DNA from 4 places in the Pseudarthrobacter sp. J1738 genome. Region 3 is predicted to be linked to each of the others. Evidence: riboswitches for the same ligand, from Rfam matches in the RefSeq annotation. Region 3 holds a riboswitch; each other region holds the start of a gene.
The links. A riboswitch is a leader RNA that binds a small molecule or an ion and turns the genes downstream of it on or off. The one in region 3 is predicted to bind S-adenosylmethionine.
Positions count from the first base shown of each region.

Region 1: it holds a riboswitch for S-adenosylmethionine, as region 3 does, so the genes downstream of both, ACQR35_RS06260 (hypothetical protein) here and ACQR35_RS00425 (DUF1737 domain-containing protein) in region 3, are expected to answer to the same signal.
Region 2: it holds a riboswitch for S-adenosylmethionine, as region 3 does, so the genes downstream of both, ACQR35_RS07890 (bifunctional o-acetylhomoserine/o-acetylserine sulfhydrylase) here and ACQR35_RS00425 (DUF1737 domain-containing protein) in region 3, are expected to answer to the same signal.
Region 4: it holds a riboswitch for S-adenosylmethionine, as region 3 does, so the genes downstream of both, ACQR35_RS05885 (aminotransferase class V-fold PLP-dependent enzyme) here and ACQR35_RS00425 (DUF1737 domain-containing protein) in region 3, are expected to answer to the same signal.

Region 1 is NZ_JBNPEO010000003.1:75,609-79,814, forward strand. Features, by position in the region: gene ACQR35_RS06250 (LOG family protein) at 1-920, shown strand, start outside; gene ACQR35_RS06255 (VIT1/CCC1 transporter family protein) at 949-2,079, opposite strand; gene ACQR35_RS06260 (hypothetical protein) at 2,192-2,566, opposite strand; SAM riboswitch class IV at 2,579-2,688, opposite strand; gene ACQR35_RS06265 (sodium:solute symporter) at 2,781-4,206, opposite strand, start outside.
Region 2 is NZ_JBNPEO010000004.1:26,072-30,277, forward strand. Features, by position in the region: gene ACQR35_RS07875 (histidine phosphatase family protein) at 1-420, opposite strand, end outside; gene ACQR35_RS07880 (CPBP family intramembrane glutamic endopeptidase) at 515-1,273, shown strand; gene ACQR35_RS07885 (VOC family protein) at 1,326-1,964, opposite strand; SAM riboswitch class IV at 2,117-2,233, shown strand; gene ACQR35_RS07890 (bifunctional o-acetylhomoserine/o-acetylserine sulfhydrylase) at 2,285-3,601, shown strand; gene metX (homoserine O-acetyltransferase MetX) at 3,624-4,206, shown strand, end outside.
Region 3 is NZ_JBNPEO010000001.1:85,775-89,980, reverse strand. Features, by position in the region: gene ACQR35_RS00435 (class I SAM-dependent methyltransferase) at 1-104, opposite strand, end outside; gene ACQR35_RS00430 (long-chain-fatty-acid--CoA ligase) at 260-1,831, shown strand; SAM riboswitch class IV at 1,910-2,023, shown strand; partial or broken gene ACQR35_RS00425 (DUF1737 domain-containing protein) at 2,038-2,265, shown strand; gene ACQR35_RS00420 (rhodanese-like domain-containing protein) at 2,265-2,672, shown strand; gene ACQR35_RS00415 (O-succinylhomoserine sulfhydrylase) at 2,676-3,881, shown strand; gene ACQR35_RS00410 (hypothetical protein) at 3,948-4,206, shown strand, end outside.
Region 4 is NZ_JBNPEO010000002.1:485,342-489,547, forward strand. Features, by position in the region: gene rsgA (ribosome small subunit-dependent GTPase A) at 1-526, shown strand, start outside; gene hisN (histidinol-phosphatase) at 592-1,410, shown strand; SAM riboswitch class IV at 1,525-1,639, shown strand; gene ACQR35_RS05885 (aminotransferase class V-fold PLP-dependent enzyme) at 1,671-3,071, shown strand; gene ACQR35_RS05890 (class I SAM-dependent methyltransferase) at 3,121-3,876, shown strand; gene ACQR35_RS05895 (Nramp family divalent metal transporter) at 4,007-4,206, shown strand, end outside.

The DNA.
Region 1 (4,206 bases), on a different contig from region 3:
AGTCATTGCGTTCACGGGGAGCACTGCTGTTTCCCAAACTCGGCGGGATCGACTTTGACCCATACCGCGGCACGCTCTACACAGCGGGGGAGTTGTACAACGGAGTCAGTGAACACCCTTACGAGGAAACCCTGGACGCCCGGGTGTACCAGTGGAGTCTGCGAGTGGGGCAGAGGCGGAGTTTGGATGCCACCTTGGCAGCAGCCTTGCACGATCACGCCATTGGTGATGCGCTCGAGGAATTCGTTGAAACCAAGACTCGCCGTGGGGTGGTCGGTGTGATGGGCGGTCATAGCGCGCAACGCGGGAGCGATGACTACGCACAAGCTGCGGAATTGGGCCGGTCACTGGCTCAAGAGGGCTTTTTGGTGGCTACCGGTGGTGGGCCGGGCGCCATGGAAGCGGCGAACCTCGGAGCGTTGATGAGTGCGGGGCCAGACGCTGACCTTCAGGCGGCTTTGAAGTCCTTGGCGCAGGTCCCGAGCTTTCGTCCTTCAATTTCTGCCTGGGCGCGAGCTGCACAAAACGTGGTGAACTCAGTGCCAAGCCCCGTAGCAAGCCTCGGAATTCCCACCTGGTTCTACGGTCATGAGCCGCCGAATCTGTTCGCAAGCGGGATTGCCAAGTACTTCGCCAACTCGATCCGCGAAGCAATCCTCCTCGAGTTGTGCACCGGGGGCATTGTGTTTCTGCCTGGTGCTGCCGGCACGGTTCAAGAGGTTTTCCAGGATGCTTGCGAGAACTATTACGGCACCCCAGAGACCGTCAGGCCCATGGTTTTAGTGGGCCGGACGTATTGGCAAAACAAGGTCCCGGTGTGGCAGCTGCTGAGTTCTCTGGCTGCGGGAAAGCCGATGGAGCGGCACGTCCACTTGGTGGATACTGTGGCAGACGCCGTCGAACTTTTACGCTCCAAATAACCCAACGGAAAGGGAGAGTGAAAGTCTCCTAGCCGATCGTGGCACCAAACAGTAGACCTAAACCGTACGTGGCCCCGGCAGCACCGAGGCCAATCGCCAGTTGGCGCAGTGCCCGGCTGAGTGGGGAGGTACCGGAGAGCAAACCAACGACGGCGCCAGTCACCAACAGTGCCAAGCCCACCAGAACGGCGGCGACGATCAGCGCCGGCATTCCGGCCATCCCAAAGATGAACGGCAAAATCGGGATGATGGCACCGGAAGCGAAGAAGCAGAAGCTTGAGGTGGCAGCGCCCCATGCGGTACCCACGGCCTCGTGTTCGTCCTCAGGCTCAGGCAATTCCGGCTGCAAGGACAAGCTGGGATCGCAGTCGCAGCTCAAAATGCCCAAGCGCTCGGCGGCCCGGTGCTCGGCCGCTTCTTGGCTCATTCCGCGGGCCCGGTAAACCAACACTAGTTCGTTCTGATCCACATCCAGCTGGGGTGCTGCATGGAGGGTGATCTGGGTAGGGCGTGATGCTTCGAGCAATTCGCGCTGAGAACGGACTGAAACAAATTCGCCAGCACCCATGGACAAAGCGCCTGCCAGCAGGCCGGCAACACCACTAAAGAGGACAACTTGGCTGCTCACACCCGTCGCGGCCATACCCATCACCAAGGACAAATTGCTGACCAGGCCGTCATTGGCGCCAAATACAGCCGCGCGGAACGTGCCGGAGAGGCGGTTACGGCCGCGGGTTGCCAAACCACGAACTACCTCCTCGTGAATGGCTTCGTCGGCGGCCATGGCCGGGGTAGCAGCCGGGTCTGTGGCGTAGGGGGAGCGGCCCTCGGCGCGCTGGGCCAAAGCCAAAACGAACACGGATCCAAAGTTCCGGGCCAAGAATCCAAGGAGCTGGCTGTTGAGCGAGGCGGCACGCTTCTGCTCAGCATGCTCGCCCAAGAGCTGCTCCCAGTGAGCCTCATGCCGGCCCTCAGCTTCGGCCAAAGCGAGCAAGATTGAGCGCTCTTCGCCTTCGCGGCGCTGGGCCAAATCGCGGTATACGGCCGCTTCGGCGCACTCGTCGGCGAGGTACTGCCGCCAGCGTTTGATGTCTGCAGAAGTAGCTTCAGTAACTGCTTGCTGGTGGGTTCCGGACTGCTCTTCCGGCGTTGAATTCAACTCGGGCTCCTGGGTTCAATGAAAGGTGGCGCCCCGTTGCGCAGCCATCACTGTACCGTTTATTGGCTCGGATTTTGGGCCGGTATTCCTTGCGAAAAAGTTTCGGTAGACCTTAATTTGTGGCTTTCAGAGTGAAGCTCAGAGGTTTCCCACGGCGGTGCCCTATGGCGGCTACACGGACAGTCAGCACAGCGTTCACTTCATCCCAGCCCGGTTGAGCCACAGCATTGTTCAGTGCTCGGGCCAACTCCTTCGGCTCGGCACACCAATACCGTTGAGACCCACTTGAGCGCCAGATGGTGACGGTGCCCAAATTTAGATCCACGGCTGGCAGGACCGGCACCGTGGTGGGCTGGGACGCGGTGTCCGCGGCGTCGTCGTACTTAAGCGATTGCTGAAACTGAACTGGTTCTTGAAACTGAATTGGTTCTTGAAACTGAACTGGTTGCTGCGGGGCTGAATAGCGGTCTGTGGGGGCGGCTGACACGGCCGGATCCTTCCGTTGCTCTTGCCCCGGCCTTCTGGCCGCGGCCGCTTCCTCATCCGAACCACCCGCGAACATGGGGTTGGTCTGTGGTAAGTCGGAGCTTGGCACCACAAGTCTTGAAGCTGCGCACCAGCTTACAACGCACTGCGGCGGTGCCAGAATTTGTGAATCCGGCACCGCCGCAGGAGGTGCTTTTGTTACGTGCTCGGTGCGTCTAAGGAACTGCTACCGGCATCTCTTCTTTCACAACTGCGCCTGATACACGCTTGTCCCATGCGGCGCGAACAGCTGCGTCAGTGGGCTTAGTCAAGAGTGAGAGAACCACATAAACCACCAGCGACGCGCCAAGGCCCCAGTAGATGGGATCGTTGGCGTACACGCCATCCTCGCTGGGGATGATGCCAGCGGAGTAGGCAATCAGCAGTGCCAGAGTGAGGACGGAGCCAACAGCCATTGACCATGCAGCGGCGATTCCGGTACCGCGCTTCCACACCAGACCACCCAGGATTGCCACCAGTAGGCCACCCACCAGGATGTCGTAAGCGATGGTCAAAGCCACCACAACATCCTGCGCGGCCATGGAAATCAGCACGGCAATGATGCCCAAAGCAAGGACCCAATAACGGTTGGCTTTGACGTCGTGCTCCGGGTTTTCGGTGTCATTGGTGTTGACGGTTTTCCCAAACCAGCTGGCAACAAAAGGAACAACATCGGCGCGTGCCACGGTTGCTGCGGCAATGAGCGCACCGGACGCAGTGGACATCATGGCGGCAACAGCGGCAGCCATGACCAGACCACCGATCCCGATTGGCAAAATGTTGGTGGCAACCTCGGCGTAAACAACGTCCTTGCCGAGTGCCTTGACGTCAATATTGGGCAGTGCTACCTTGGCGGCCAAGCCGATCAAAGCGCCGGCCACACCGTAGAGAATGCAGTAGATACCGGCAGTGGCGCCGCCCCAACGGGCAACCGCAGGGGTTTTGGCGGTGAACACACGCTGCCAAATGTCCTGACCGATCAACAAGCCCAAGGTGTAGACCACAAAGTACGTGATGATGGTCTGGACCCCGATGCCGTCCATCTGGAAGAAGCTCGCGTCAACGCGTTCGCGGATGCCGTCTAGGCCGCCGGCCGCGTTGAGTGTGAACGGGAGCATCAGGAAGAAGATGCCCACAGTTTTGATGATGAACTGAACCTGGTCAGCGAGGGTAATGGACCACATACCGCCGATAGTCGAGTACACCAGCACAATGGCACCGCCCACGGCGATGGCCAGCCAACGTTCCCAGCCGAAGAGAACCACAAAAATGGTGGCGTAGGCGCCCGTAGAAGTTGCGCAGAGCATCAGGGTGTAGGCAAGCATCACAATGCCAGAGGTCTGCGTGGCGCGCTGGCCGTAACGCAGGCTGAGCATTTGGGAAACAGTGTAAATTTTGAGGCGCTGAATGGTGGGAGCGAAGAGCAAGCTCAGCAGCAAAACACCGGCGCCAATGGCGACCACCAGCCACATACCGGAAATACCAAACTTGTAGCCGAGGCCAACGCCACCTACGGTGGATGCGCCTCCCAGTACGACGGCGGCCATGGTGCCTGTGTAGAGCAGGGGACCAAGGCGGCGGCCCGCTACGAGGAAGTCGCTG
Region 2 (4,206 bases), on a different contig from region 3:
GGTTTCCATAAACGAGGAAATGCGGTCGTACACGTCGGAGCCGGATTCTCCTTCGCGGAAGCGGTAGAAGAAGTGTCCGTAGGCGTTGCGAAGTTCTTTTTGGTCTGCAATATCCCCGGCGATCTGGAAATTAGCCCAGTCTTGTTCGCGCAGCCTGGGCTCTTCAATCACTCGCTCCGCCAAAGAACCGAGGTTGAGGGCTTCCAGTGTTTGGTAGGCACGCAAGTAGGGCGAGACGTAAACACAGACTGGCTGCCCATCTAATTGACGCCGGATTTTCTCGCCGGCTTCTTTGGCTTGTTGTACGCCTAGCTCGGTCAGTGGGATGCGGTAATCCGGCACCCTGTTATAGATGGTGGTGTCCACATTGGCCGCCGATTGACCGTGACGGACCATAATGATTTGCTGTGGAGCGCTCATAGTCCCCAAGCATATCCACGTGGACGGGCAACTCAGAGTTGGTTCACAGGAAAGTTGGAGCATCACCATGGGTTATTCACGGCAAGATAGTGAAATGCTTACCCCTGCGCGCAAAAGACTGCGGCTTGAAATCCTGATTGTGCTTGGGCTTTCGTTGGGGCAATCAGCGGTCTATTCGGTAGTGCAGTTGGCTGACAAGATGAGCCAAGGCCCGCTGAGTCAGTCGACGTCTACACTCAATGCCTCGAGGAATAACCGCGAGTTCTTTGACGCTCTATACCAACTTTTGGACATTGGTTTCTCGCTGGTGCCGGTGTTGTTGGTGATCTACTTTTTAGCAGGGGAGGGGCCGGGTGCCTTAGCTCGGCTTGGGCTAAAGCGAGGTTCTCTGGGCTCGCTGGTCAAAGACGTATTGACTGGTCTGGTCTTGGCCGCGGTGTTGGGTGCCGGAACTCTGGCACTGTACGCCGCTGGCCGAGCAGCTGGAATTACGACGGCGATTATCCCCTCCGCCTTGGACGCTCACTGGTGGACGGTGCCGGTTTTGATCCTCTCCGCGGTGCGCCACTCAATTCTCGAAGAAGTTATTGTAGTGGGCTATTTGTTGGCCCGCTGGGAGAAATTGGGCTGGCGGGTTCCGGCAGCCATCATTGTTAGCTCGCTGTTGCGCGGTAGCTACCACCTGTATCAAGGGTTCGGACCGTTTATTGGCAACGTGGTGATGGGTTTGCTCTTCGCGTGGTTGTACTCGCGTCAGCGCAGATTGGTTCCGCTCTTGGTGGCGCACGCGCTCCTGGATATTGCTGCCTTTGTAGGTTTCAGCCTCTTTGGCAAAGCAATCGGCCTAGGCTAACGCGGAACGCTAACTCAGGCCGATCGATTTTATGCTTGCAGAAGTGTGAAGCCTAGATGGTGACAGCTCCGTTGGGAGTGTTGAAGGTGACGGACATAATGCCAGGTGTGCCGTGCGGTGCTACCCACTCAACGGCTACATCTTCTAGAGGCTGTTCTACTGGCTCACCCAACCATTCGGTAACGCGCTCAGCTGAGCCCGCGATAGTCAGTTTGGACATCGCGATTTCGCTGTTGTAGACGTTGGAAGGGTGCAGTTGCGGGTCACCCTCCCACTTGAGCATGTAGGGGACCTGCGGGTCTGCAATCAGACCGAGGATGCCAATCTGGTGCCACATCAATTCGCGGCCGTCAGGGAATTTGCGGTTGCCCGGGACTGCTGCTCTGCCAAGTCGCTGTTCAAAGGGGGAGAGGTCCTCGACTTCCACACACCATCCCATCCAGCCACCGCCGGCAGCGGAACGGGCGCGCACAGCTTGTCCAAACGGGGCTTTGTCCGAAGCGGGGTGGTCTAGGACCTCCACCACTTCAAGATAGGTGTGCCCAGAGAGGGGAATGATCATGTTACGAGTACCGAAGCGGGGATGCACTCCGCCACGGACTGCATCTACACCTAAGGCGGCGGAGATTCGTTCGGTAGTGGCCGTGAGGCCGTCGGTTTCACAAGCGTAAGAGACGTGATCCATGCGCATGCCATTCATCTTGGCACTTTGTGATGGAGGTCTCAGCTAAGGCTCACCTAAGCGTTATGGGATGTCCCTACATTCTGTGTGGTCGCAGTCATCTTCGTCATATTTGTCACACGCACTGGAGACTGCAGCTCGCGGGGCCTACTCTATAAAAAGGTCATGAGTGCCAGCGCTAAACCCCGGTTTGCTGGCCGGCAACCCTCTTCTAGCGGTGGGGTGCCCCGGGTGAAGACCAGGTTTCGCGGCAACGGGTCGCGGAGCAAGCGCGGTCCGTTCGCCTCAGTCTCGGCTAGAGGTCTCGGTCCTTAACCTGAGGAACGAACATGTCGAATTCATGGTCCTTTGAAACCCGTCAGATCCATGTTGGTCAGGAACCAGATGTCGCTACCGGCGCCCGGGCACTGCCGATTTATCAGACAACTTCTTTTGTTTTTCCTAGTGCCGAGAGTGCAGCCAATCGTTTCTCGTTGAGCGAGCTAGCCCCCATCTACACCCGCATTGGTAACCCCACGCAGGATGCGGTTGAGCAGCGAATCGCTAGCTTGGAAGGCGGCATTGGGGCGCTCCTTCTGAGCTCGGGCCAGGCTGCTGCAACTTTGGCAATCCTCAACGTTGCCGAGGCTGGCGATCACATTGTGGCGAGCCCCAGCCTCTACGGCGGAACGTACAATTTGCTGGCGCACACACTCAAAAAGTTCGGTGTGGAGGCCACCTTTGTGAAGGACCCGGACAATCTTGACCAGTGGCGTGCGGCTGTCAAACCGAACACCAAATTATTCTTCGGTGAGGTAGTTTCTAACCCGCGCCAAGATGTACTGGACCTTGAAGGTATCTCCGCTTTGGCACATGAGATCGGCGTTCCGCTGATTGTGGACAACACTCTGGCCACCCCCTACCTGATTCGTCCCATCGAATGGGGAGCAGACGTCGTCGTTCATTCGGCAACCAAATATTTGGGTGGCCACGGCAGCGCAATTGCTGGTGTGATTGTGGATTCGGGAAAGTTTGATTTCGCTGCTTATCCGGACCGTTTCCCTAATTTCAACACCCCAGACCCCAGCTACAACGGGCTGGTTTATGCACGGGATCTTGGCAAGGATGGCGCCCTCGGGGCCAACCTATCCTTCATCCTTAAAGCTCGAGTTCAACTCTTGCGGGACCTCGGCGCAGCAGTGTCACCATTCAACGCATTCCTCATTGCTCAGGGACTTGAAACGCTGAGCTTGCGCGTGGAACGCCACGTGGAGAACGCGGTCAAAACGGCCCAATGGCTTGAGGCTCGCGACGATGTAGTCTCTGTGGCTTACGCCGGTCTCGAGTCCAGCCCGTGGTTTGCCCGCGGTCGCAAATACGGCCCTCGTGGAACAGGTGCAGTGGTCTCGTTCGAATTGCCCGGTGGTGTTGAGGCTGGAAAGCGATTTGTGGACGCTTTAGAACTGCACTCGCATGTTGCCAACATCGGCGACGTCCGCTCCTTGGTGATTCATCCCGCCTCCACCACTCACAGCCAGCTCACACCGGAACAGCAAGCGGTTGCCGGTGTAACACCCGGTCTGGTCCGACTCTCCGTGGGAATCGAGCACATCGATGACATTCTTGCCGACCTCGACGCCGGCTTCCGCGCTGCCAAAGGCAACTAGCCAAGAACGGAGGTTGCCTTCAATGACTCTTATTGCTCCGGCTCCCGAACGTACGGCTCCCTTGCCTCCCCGCGACGGCTTTGTGGCTCGGCACAGTGTTGGTGCGATTGAACTCGAAGCTGGAGGTTACCTTCCTGAGGTCACACTGGCTTACGAAACATGGGGCGCGCTCAACGCTGACGCCTCCAATGCTGTTCTGATCGAGCACGCACTGACCGGGAGCACTCATGTTGCCCGTGGTGAGAGCAACGAATCAGGTTGGTGGGATGACCTGGTTGGTCCAGGGGCGCCGGTGGACACTAACAAGTATTTTGTGGTGGCCATCAACGTCCTGGGTGGTTGTTACGGAACCACTGGGCCGTCATCGGTGGCCGATGATGGTGCTCCTTGGGGTTCTCGGTTCCCCTTTGTCACGCTGCGAGACGCAGCAGTGGTTGAAGCGCGGTTAGCCGATGCCCTCGGGATTCGCCGCTGGCATACAGTCGCTGGTGGGTCTATGGGCGGGGCACGGGCGCTGGAGTGGGCAACAAGTTTCCCGGAGCGCGTGGAGCGTTGTGTGGTTATTGCCTGCGGCGCTGCAAGCACCGCGGAGCAGATCGCCTTTG
Region 3 (4,206 bases):
TAGTCGTGATCCGGGCCATCGGGGTTGTCGGCGTCGTAAATCGCTGCCAGCAATTCGTCGTTGTAGTCGTCGTAACCGGCAGGCTTCTGGACTTCTCGAGGCATGTACCCACCCTACCTGCGAGTAGCTATCGCCAAACCAACCGGCCCAAACCCCTTGCGCAGGCTTCACTTCTACTTCTAGTCTTGGCCCACCTGAGCAGAAGTTCCTCGCGGATTATTCTGCTCACCTCTCCCAGGATTGAATGAGGCCGAACAGCATGAACCAAGCAGCACAGCCGGGCAAAGACGCCTTCGGCACCATCTCCGTAGCGGCGATCTTGGCGGAATCTGCCAAGCGTTTCCCTCAAGACACAGCACTCGTCGTAGGGGACGAACACACCAGCTTCAGCGAACTATGGGATCAGACCCGTGCCTACGCCGGAGCGTTGCGGGCGCGCGGAATTGGCCCCGGTAGCCGCGTAGCGGTACTCATCCCTAACGTTGCCGACTTTGCCCGCTGTTACTACGCCATTCTGGCCCTGGGCGGCGTGGTTGTCCCGCTCCATGCCCTCCTTAAAGGCCACGAAATTGAGTACGTCCTCCAAGACAGCGGCGCTGAATTGTTGATCTGTGCCGCCCCGCTCTTGGGCGAAGGCGCCAAGGGTGCCCAAGCTGCCGGCGTCGAACTTTTGACGGTTCTGGTTCCGGAAGGCGGCGCCGAAGCGGCACGGGTCGAAGACGAATCCGCCGCTGCCGAACCCATCCCCAGCTACGTCCCGTGCGCCCCCGAAGACACCGCCACCATCCTGTACACCTCCGGCACCACGGGCAAACCCAAAGGCGCGCTCGGCAGCCACTTTGCCTTGGTAGAACAGGTCAACACCTTATTGACCAGCACCTTCGACGTCCGCCGCGGCGACGTGCTTTTCGGCGGCCTACCGCTCTTCCACACCTTCGGCCAGACCTGTGTGCTCAATGCCGGAATCCGCGCCGGAGCAACCATCGTGCTGCTGCCAAAGTTCACCGGAGCCGCCGCCCTAGAAGCCGTCAACCAGCACAAAATCAACGTCTTCTTCGGCGTCCCCACCATGTACATCGCCCTCCTGGAAGCAGCCAAAGAGAACCCAGAACGCCCCACGGCCTTGCGGTACTGCATCTCCGGCGGCGCCTCACTGCCCCTAGCCGTGATGGACCGATTCCGCGAGGTGTATGACTCCGAAATCTACGAAGGATACGGTCTCACCGAGACCTCCCCCGTGGCCAGCTTCAACCACGTTGGGGTCCCGCCGCGCCCCGGAACCGTGGGAACCGCAGTCTGGGGAGTTGACGTAGAGATCGCCCGCCCGGAAGTCACCGACTCGATCGAGCTACTGCCCACCGGCGAACTCGGTGAACTCGTGGTCCGCGGACACAACCTCTTCAAGGGCTACCTCAACCGCCCCGACGCCACCGCCGAGGCCGTGGTGGACGGCTGGTTCCGCACCGGCGACCTTGGCACCAAAGACGAAGAGGGATACCTGCGGATCCTGGACCGCAAAAAAGAAATGATCATCCGCAACGGCTACAACGTGTACCCGCGCGAAGTTGAAGAAGTGTTCAGCGCCCACCCGGACGTTGTGAGCGTGGCGGTTTACGGTGTGGACCACGAAGTTCACGGCCAAGAAATCGCCGCCGCCGTGGTCCTGACACCGGGCAGCACCATTACAAAAAAAGGCTTACTCGAGTACGGGTCAGAACGCCTTGCCGCGTACAAATACCCGCGCGTGATCAAAGTGATGGACGCGTTCCCCACCGGCCCCAGCGGCAAAATCCTCAAGCGCGAGCTCGTAGCGCAACACCGGCAGGAGTAGACGCCCCAAACCACAGCGTTACGCAACATAACGACGCCGGCGAGGTCCGGCGTCGTTATCGGTGCTATGTTTTTGCTGAGTAATGAGCACCGGTCCCAGGCCCTGACTGACCGGTCGGCAACCCTCCCTTCCGCGGCGGGGTGCCTCAGGTGAATACTCGGCAGGCCGGAACGCGGTCTGCAAGCGCGCAGAAAAGGAGTACCCGGATGTCTGAAATCCTCGCCGAATCCGTACCGGCAACCACCGAGCAAGCCCCCACAGAAAAACTGGCCTACCGTCTGATCACCGGCCCTGACACCCGCGAATTCTGCGAGCGGATCTCCGCGGCCCTTGCCGACGGTTACGAACTGCACGGCAGCCCGTCCGTCACTTTCAACGGCACCTCCGTGATCGCCGCCCAGGCAGTGGTTTTGAAGGAAGCACAGGGCCAGGCATGAGCTACGCTGGCGACCTCACACCCGCCCAGGCGTGGGAAAAACTGCTGGCCGGAGCCGTGCTGGTGGACGTTCGTACCGAGGCGGAATGGGCACACATCGGCATCCCGGAAACCAAGGAAACACCCAACGACGCCCTCTTTATCCAGTGGAACCTCGCCGGTGGCGTGCAGAACCCGGACTTTCTGGATGACTTGCGTGCACAAGCACCAAAGAACGACGACGCCGAACTGATTTTCTTGTGCCGTTCAGGTCAGCGGTCCATCGCCGCAGCCGAGGCAGCTACCGCTGCCGGCTTTAGGTCCTTCAACATACTGGAGGGCTTCGAAGGCGTTCCAGACGCTTATGGGGACCGGATAGTGAACGGCTGGAAGAACAGCGGGCTACCTACCAATTTGGGGCGCTGAATTATGACTTTTAACCCTGACGCCGAATCTTGGAGCCCCACCACCCAGGCGGTGCGTGGAGGTTTGGACCGGACTGGTTTCCAGGAAACTTCCGAGGCGCTGTTCCTGAACTCAGGATTCGTTTACGAGAGCGCGGCCGCAGCTGAGCGGGCGTTCACGGGCGAAGACGAACGCTTTGTGTATTCCCGCTATGGCAATCCCTCCGTGGCCACTTTCCAGGAGCGACTGCGGCTTCTAGAAGGCACCGAGGCATGTTTCGCCACGGCCTCCGGCATGTCTGCTGTGTTCACCGCACTCGGTGCACTGTTGGCCGCCGGGGACCGAGTAGTAGCTTCGCGCTCACTCTTTGGCTCTTGTTTTGTGATCTTGAATGAAATCCTTCCCCGCTGGGGCGTTGAAACAGTATTCGTTGACGGCCCAGATTCGGATCAGTGGAGGGAAGCCCTCTCAGTCCCCACACAAGCAGTCTTTTTTGAATCCCCGTCCAACCCCATGCAAGAAATTGTGGACATTGCCGCGGTTTCACAACTTGCCCACGCGGCGGGGGCCAAAGTTGTGGCGGACAACGTTTTTGCCACGCCTTTACTCCAGCGCTGCGGAGACTTGGGCGCTGACGTCATTGTCTACTCAGGCACCAAGCACATCGACGGTCAAGGACGTGTGATGGGTGGCGCCATTCTGGGCACCAAAGAATTTATTGACGGCCCGGTCAGGAACCTGATGAGGCACACCGGCCCGGCGCTATCCTCCTTCAACGCCTGGGTACTGACCAAGGGGCTGGAGACCATGGATTTGCGGGTCACTCGCTCGTCCTCCACAGCGCTTCGCCTTGCCGAGTGGCTTGAACAGCAGCCGGGTGTGAGCTGGGTGAAGTACCCGCTTTTGAAGTCCCACCCGCAGTACGATCTGGCCGTCAAGCAGATGAAGGCTGGCGGCACGGTGCTGACTTTTGAACTGGCTGAAACTGACGGGCGAACGGCCAAGGAAGCGGCCTTCGCCCTACTGGACGGGCTGCGGATTGTGGATATTTCCAACAACCTGGGCGACTCCAAATCACTCATCACGCATCCGGCCACCACCACTCACCGGGCCATGGGCCCCGAGGGGCGTGCGGCGATTGGATTGAGCGACGGCGTGGTGCGGCTTTCCGTGGGACTCGAAGACCCTGAGGACCTCATCGCCGACTTCGATCGGGCGCTCGCTGCCTAAGGTTCCTTTGTGACGGCCACCTAGCGCGACTTTGGTGTACATTGACTCCACTGTTGAGTGGGGGAAATGATGCGATTCAGGTCCAAAGTTGCGCTGGGATGGTCTGTTGCTGCGATCACTGCCGTGGCGCTTTCTGCGTGCACTTACGACGACGGCTCCACGGCAGCGCCGGGCCCTTCACCGAGCGGTTCTGCGGCTTCGACCAACCCTACGGTAAGCGCCACCCAAACCACTAGCGAGCCAAATACGCCCGCGAGCGACATCTCACTATCGGCCTCGCCCAGTGACAAGTCCCTCGGGTTTTTGGGGCCCACTGAGGGCAGAA
Region 4 (4,206 bases), on a different contig from region 3:
CGATGCCCGCTCCGACGACGGACTCTCAGCAAGTCTCGACGAGGCAGCTGTGAAGCAGCTTCGCAGCTTTTTGGACGCCAAAGTCACGGTGATGATCGGTCACTCCGGTGTTGGAAAATCCACCATGGTTAATGCCTTAACTGGTTCCCAACGAGCCACCGGCGGGGTAAATGCTGTTACTGGTCGCGGCCGCCATACTTCCAGTTCGGCCCTGGCACTCAGGCTTACTGATTCGCCAGCGGGAAGTTGGATTATCGACACCCCCGGCATCCGCTCCTTTGGTTTGGCTTTGGTTGACCCTGACCGGATCATCCGCGCTTTCCCTGACCTCGAGCCGGGTACCGATTCTTGCGAACGTGGCTGTAAACACAACACCTCGGCTGTAAATTGTGGTCTTGACCCGTGGGTTGCTGAGGGACATGCCGGAGCGGCCGGTGCTGAGCGCCTACTGTCCTTCCGCCGGCTATTGGGTACAGACCCCCGCCAAGAAGCCCGCGAGGGCAAGGAATTGGGCACCGTCAACTAGGCGTTACTTCGCTCCAGAGCTCCCACCTCCCAACCCTCGGGCGGATTTACCGGTAGCGTGGAAACATGACTCTTGCGCCACAAAGCTACAACGATGACCTACGCCTGGCCCACGTTCTTGCTGACTCTGTAGACGCCCAGACCATGGCCCGCTTCAAAGCGCAGGACCTCAATGTTGAGACCAAGCCGGACATGACGCCCGTGACGGACGCTGACAAGGCTGCCGAAGAATCCATTCGCGGCCAACTCTCCCGTTCCCGCCCGCGCGACGCTGTGCTGGGTGAAGAGTTTGGCAGCTCAGGTCATGGGGCACGACGCTGGATTATTGACCCGATCGACGGTACTAAGAACTTCATTCGCGGTGTTCCCGTGTGGGCAACACTGATTGCCCTTGTTGACGAGGGTGAGCCGGTTGTTGGGGTGGTGAGCGCGCCGGCACTGGGCAAACGCTGGTGGGCAGCTCAGGGAATGGGCGCCTATATGGGCCGTTCCTTGGCTTCCGCAACTCGTTTGCGGGTTTCTAATGTCACAGAGCTCTCCGACGCTTCGATGTCTTACTCGAGCCTGAGTGGGTGGAAGGAACGCGGAAATCTCGACGAGTTCCTAGCGTTGACTGAAGACGTATGGCGCACCCGGGCCTACGGAGATTTTTGGTCCTATTGCATGGTCGCCGAAGGTGCAGTGGACATTGCCTGCGAGCCGGAATTGAACCTCTATGACATGGCCGCTTTGGTTCCGATTGTTACTGAGGCCGGTGGGCGTTTTACCTCGCTCGATGGCGCTGATGGCCCCTTTGGCGGCAACGCCTTGGCGACCAACTCGATTCTTCACTCCGAGGTTCTGCACCGTTTGAATCCCGAGTTGGACGACCTCTTGAGTAACTAGCACCTCGAAGAACTGCGGCTCAGGCAAAGCGGGCGTGAAAATACGCTTCACACAACACGTAACATTTCCCGGTGGCTTGAGCTCGCCGGGATGGGTACCTTAGTGTTTTTGGCAGGTCACGAGTGCCAGCGCTAAACCCCGGTTTGCTGGTCGGCAACCCTCCTATCGCGGTGGGGTGCCCCGGGTGACGACCTGGCTGGCAATGAACCGTTGCTGGCAAGCGCGAACCCCTCAGGGGTTCCTCTCCGATGAGGTCACACATGTCTCTTGCTCGCCTGTCCCCCGCCTTCACTGCCGAATACTCTGCTCAGCAGGCTGTTTCTGCAGTTCGCCCGCTTGCTGCAGTCACCGGTGCCGAAATTGTTGCCCCACTGATCCAAGGTGGTGGTGTCCGCTACGCCAACTTGGACTACGGAGCTTCCGCTCCGGCGCTGAGCGTGGTTTCCGCCTACTTGAATGAGATCCTCCCCTATTACGCCAGCGTCCACCGAGGCGCTGGCTATGCCTCGCAGATCAGCACCTCGGTGTACGAAAATGCTCGGAACATTGTGCGTGACTTTGTGGGCGGCCGTCCTGATGACACGGTGATTTTCACCCGGAACACCACCGATTCACTCAACGTCTTAGCCGGCTCCCTACCAAGCGTTCATGGCAGTCCACTCGGCGAAGTTCTCTACTTGGATATTGAGCACCACGCCAATCTGCTCCCTTGGCAACGGTTGCCACACCGCAGCGTAGTGGCGGAGTCAACGATTGAGGCGACTGTCCGGGCCCTGGATGCTGAACTCGCTAACGGCGGGATTTCCTTGCTGGCAGTCACGGGCGCTTCAAATGTCACCGGCGAAGTTCTGCCGCTACAGCGACTAGCCACACTCGCTCACCAGCATGGTGCACGGATTGTTGTGGATGCTGCTCAATTAGCTCCGCACCGCCGAATCAATATTTCGGAACTGGACGTTGACTATCTCGCGTTCTCCGGCCACAAACTGTATGCACCGTTCGGCGCAGGAGTGCTGGTGGGACGCAGCGACTGGCTCGATGAAGGCACCCCGCTTCTTGCCGGTGGCGGTGCCGTCAAGGAAGCTCGGCTGGATTCGGTGACGTGGACTACCGGTCCGGCTCGCCATGAAGCTGGCTCGCCCAACGTTTTGGGTGCAGCAACCTTGGCCCGGGCCACCCAAATTTTGGCCAGTCTCGACGAATCACAGTGGATCGGTCACGAAGCGGCCATCCGTGACCACCTTGTTGAGGGCTTGAGCTCCATTAGCGGGGTGAAGGTTCACAAGATCTTCCCTCAGGATCATCTGGACACCATTGGTGTAGTGAACTTTTCGGTAGAAGGTTACGACGCCGGACTGGTGGCCGCTTACTTATCTGCAGAGCACGGAATTGGGATTCGTGACGGTAAGTTCTGCGCTCACCCCTTGTTGAAGCGGCTTGGGCTGCCAGCTGGATCATTGCGGGCCAGCTTCGGCGTTGGATCCCGCCTTGAGGACGCAGAACGGCTTATCAAGGCTGTGACCGAACTTCGCAGTAGCGGCTTGGGGTGGGACTACGTGATCGACGCTGGTCGTTGGGTTCCTGCCAACGATTCCCGCAACTACCCCGATTGGGCGCCGAATACTCCGGGAACAGCCGGTGCAGCACCCTGCTCGGTCTAAAGTGGAAGCGGTATAAAACTCGCCCCACTTCTTGGAAGGATAGCCACGCGTGATTGGCGGTCCCAAAATCCACCACGAACGTCGCCGTGAGCTCGGCAAGGCCTTCGAAGATGGTGCCGAACACTACAACGAGGTGCGCCCTGGGTACCCGCTTGAGATTGCTCAGTGGCTTGTGCCTGAGGGCGCACGGCGGGCTGCAGACTTGGGCGCCGGGACGGGTAAATTCACTGCCCGCTTAGTGGAGCTTGGACTCGAAGTCAGCGCCGTGGATCCTTCCGATGACATGCTGGTGCAGTTGAGGCTGGCCCTGCCCACGGTGTCGTCCCATCTGGGCACTGCAGAATCCACTGGCCTGTCCGCCCAGACATTCCAAGTAGTCACTGTTGCCCAAGCGTGGCACTGGGTTGACCCGCACCTTGCGAGCGAAGAGGTTGCCCGGATTCTGACTCCGGGTGGGGTGTTAGGGCTGGTGTGGAATCAACTGGACACCACCATCCCCTGGGTTCATCGCCTCTCACGGATTATGCATGCTGGTGATGTTCTAAAACCCGACTTTCGGCCCGCCGTCGGATCTGAATTCGCGGCCCTCGAATCTCTCACCATTCATTGGGCGGATCCGCTGACGCCCGTGGGCATCATCGAGCTGGCGAAATCGCGCAGTTTTTATCTCTCTGCCAATGACAAGTCTCGTGAGCGAATGCTGCACAACCTTCACTGGTATCTATATGAGCACTTGGGGTACTCGCCCACAGATTCAGTGCACTTGCCGTACCGCTGCCACGCTTGGCGAACACTCAAGCTCTGAGCGGCACTGGGCATTGCCTTCTTATCTCTGCCCAGCTAAAGTTTCGGTGTACCTAAATATTTTATTAAGGAACATCGAACTAGTGTGCGCTCGCCCTCGATGACGATGGCGACTACAAGGAACATTCACCATGAGTCAGCCATCCCCCACCACTATCTCGGTACAGACGCATCGCGTTTCTCGCCGTGCCCTCCTGGGCCTTTTGGGCCCGGCATTCGTTGCGGCCATCGCGTATGTAGATCCTGGGAATGTGGCGGCTAACCTCACTGCTGGCGCAAAGTACGGCTACCTACTGGTGTGGGTCCTCGTCGCGGCAAATGTGATGGCGAT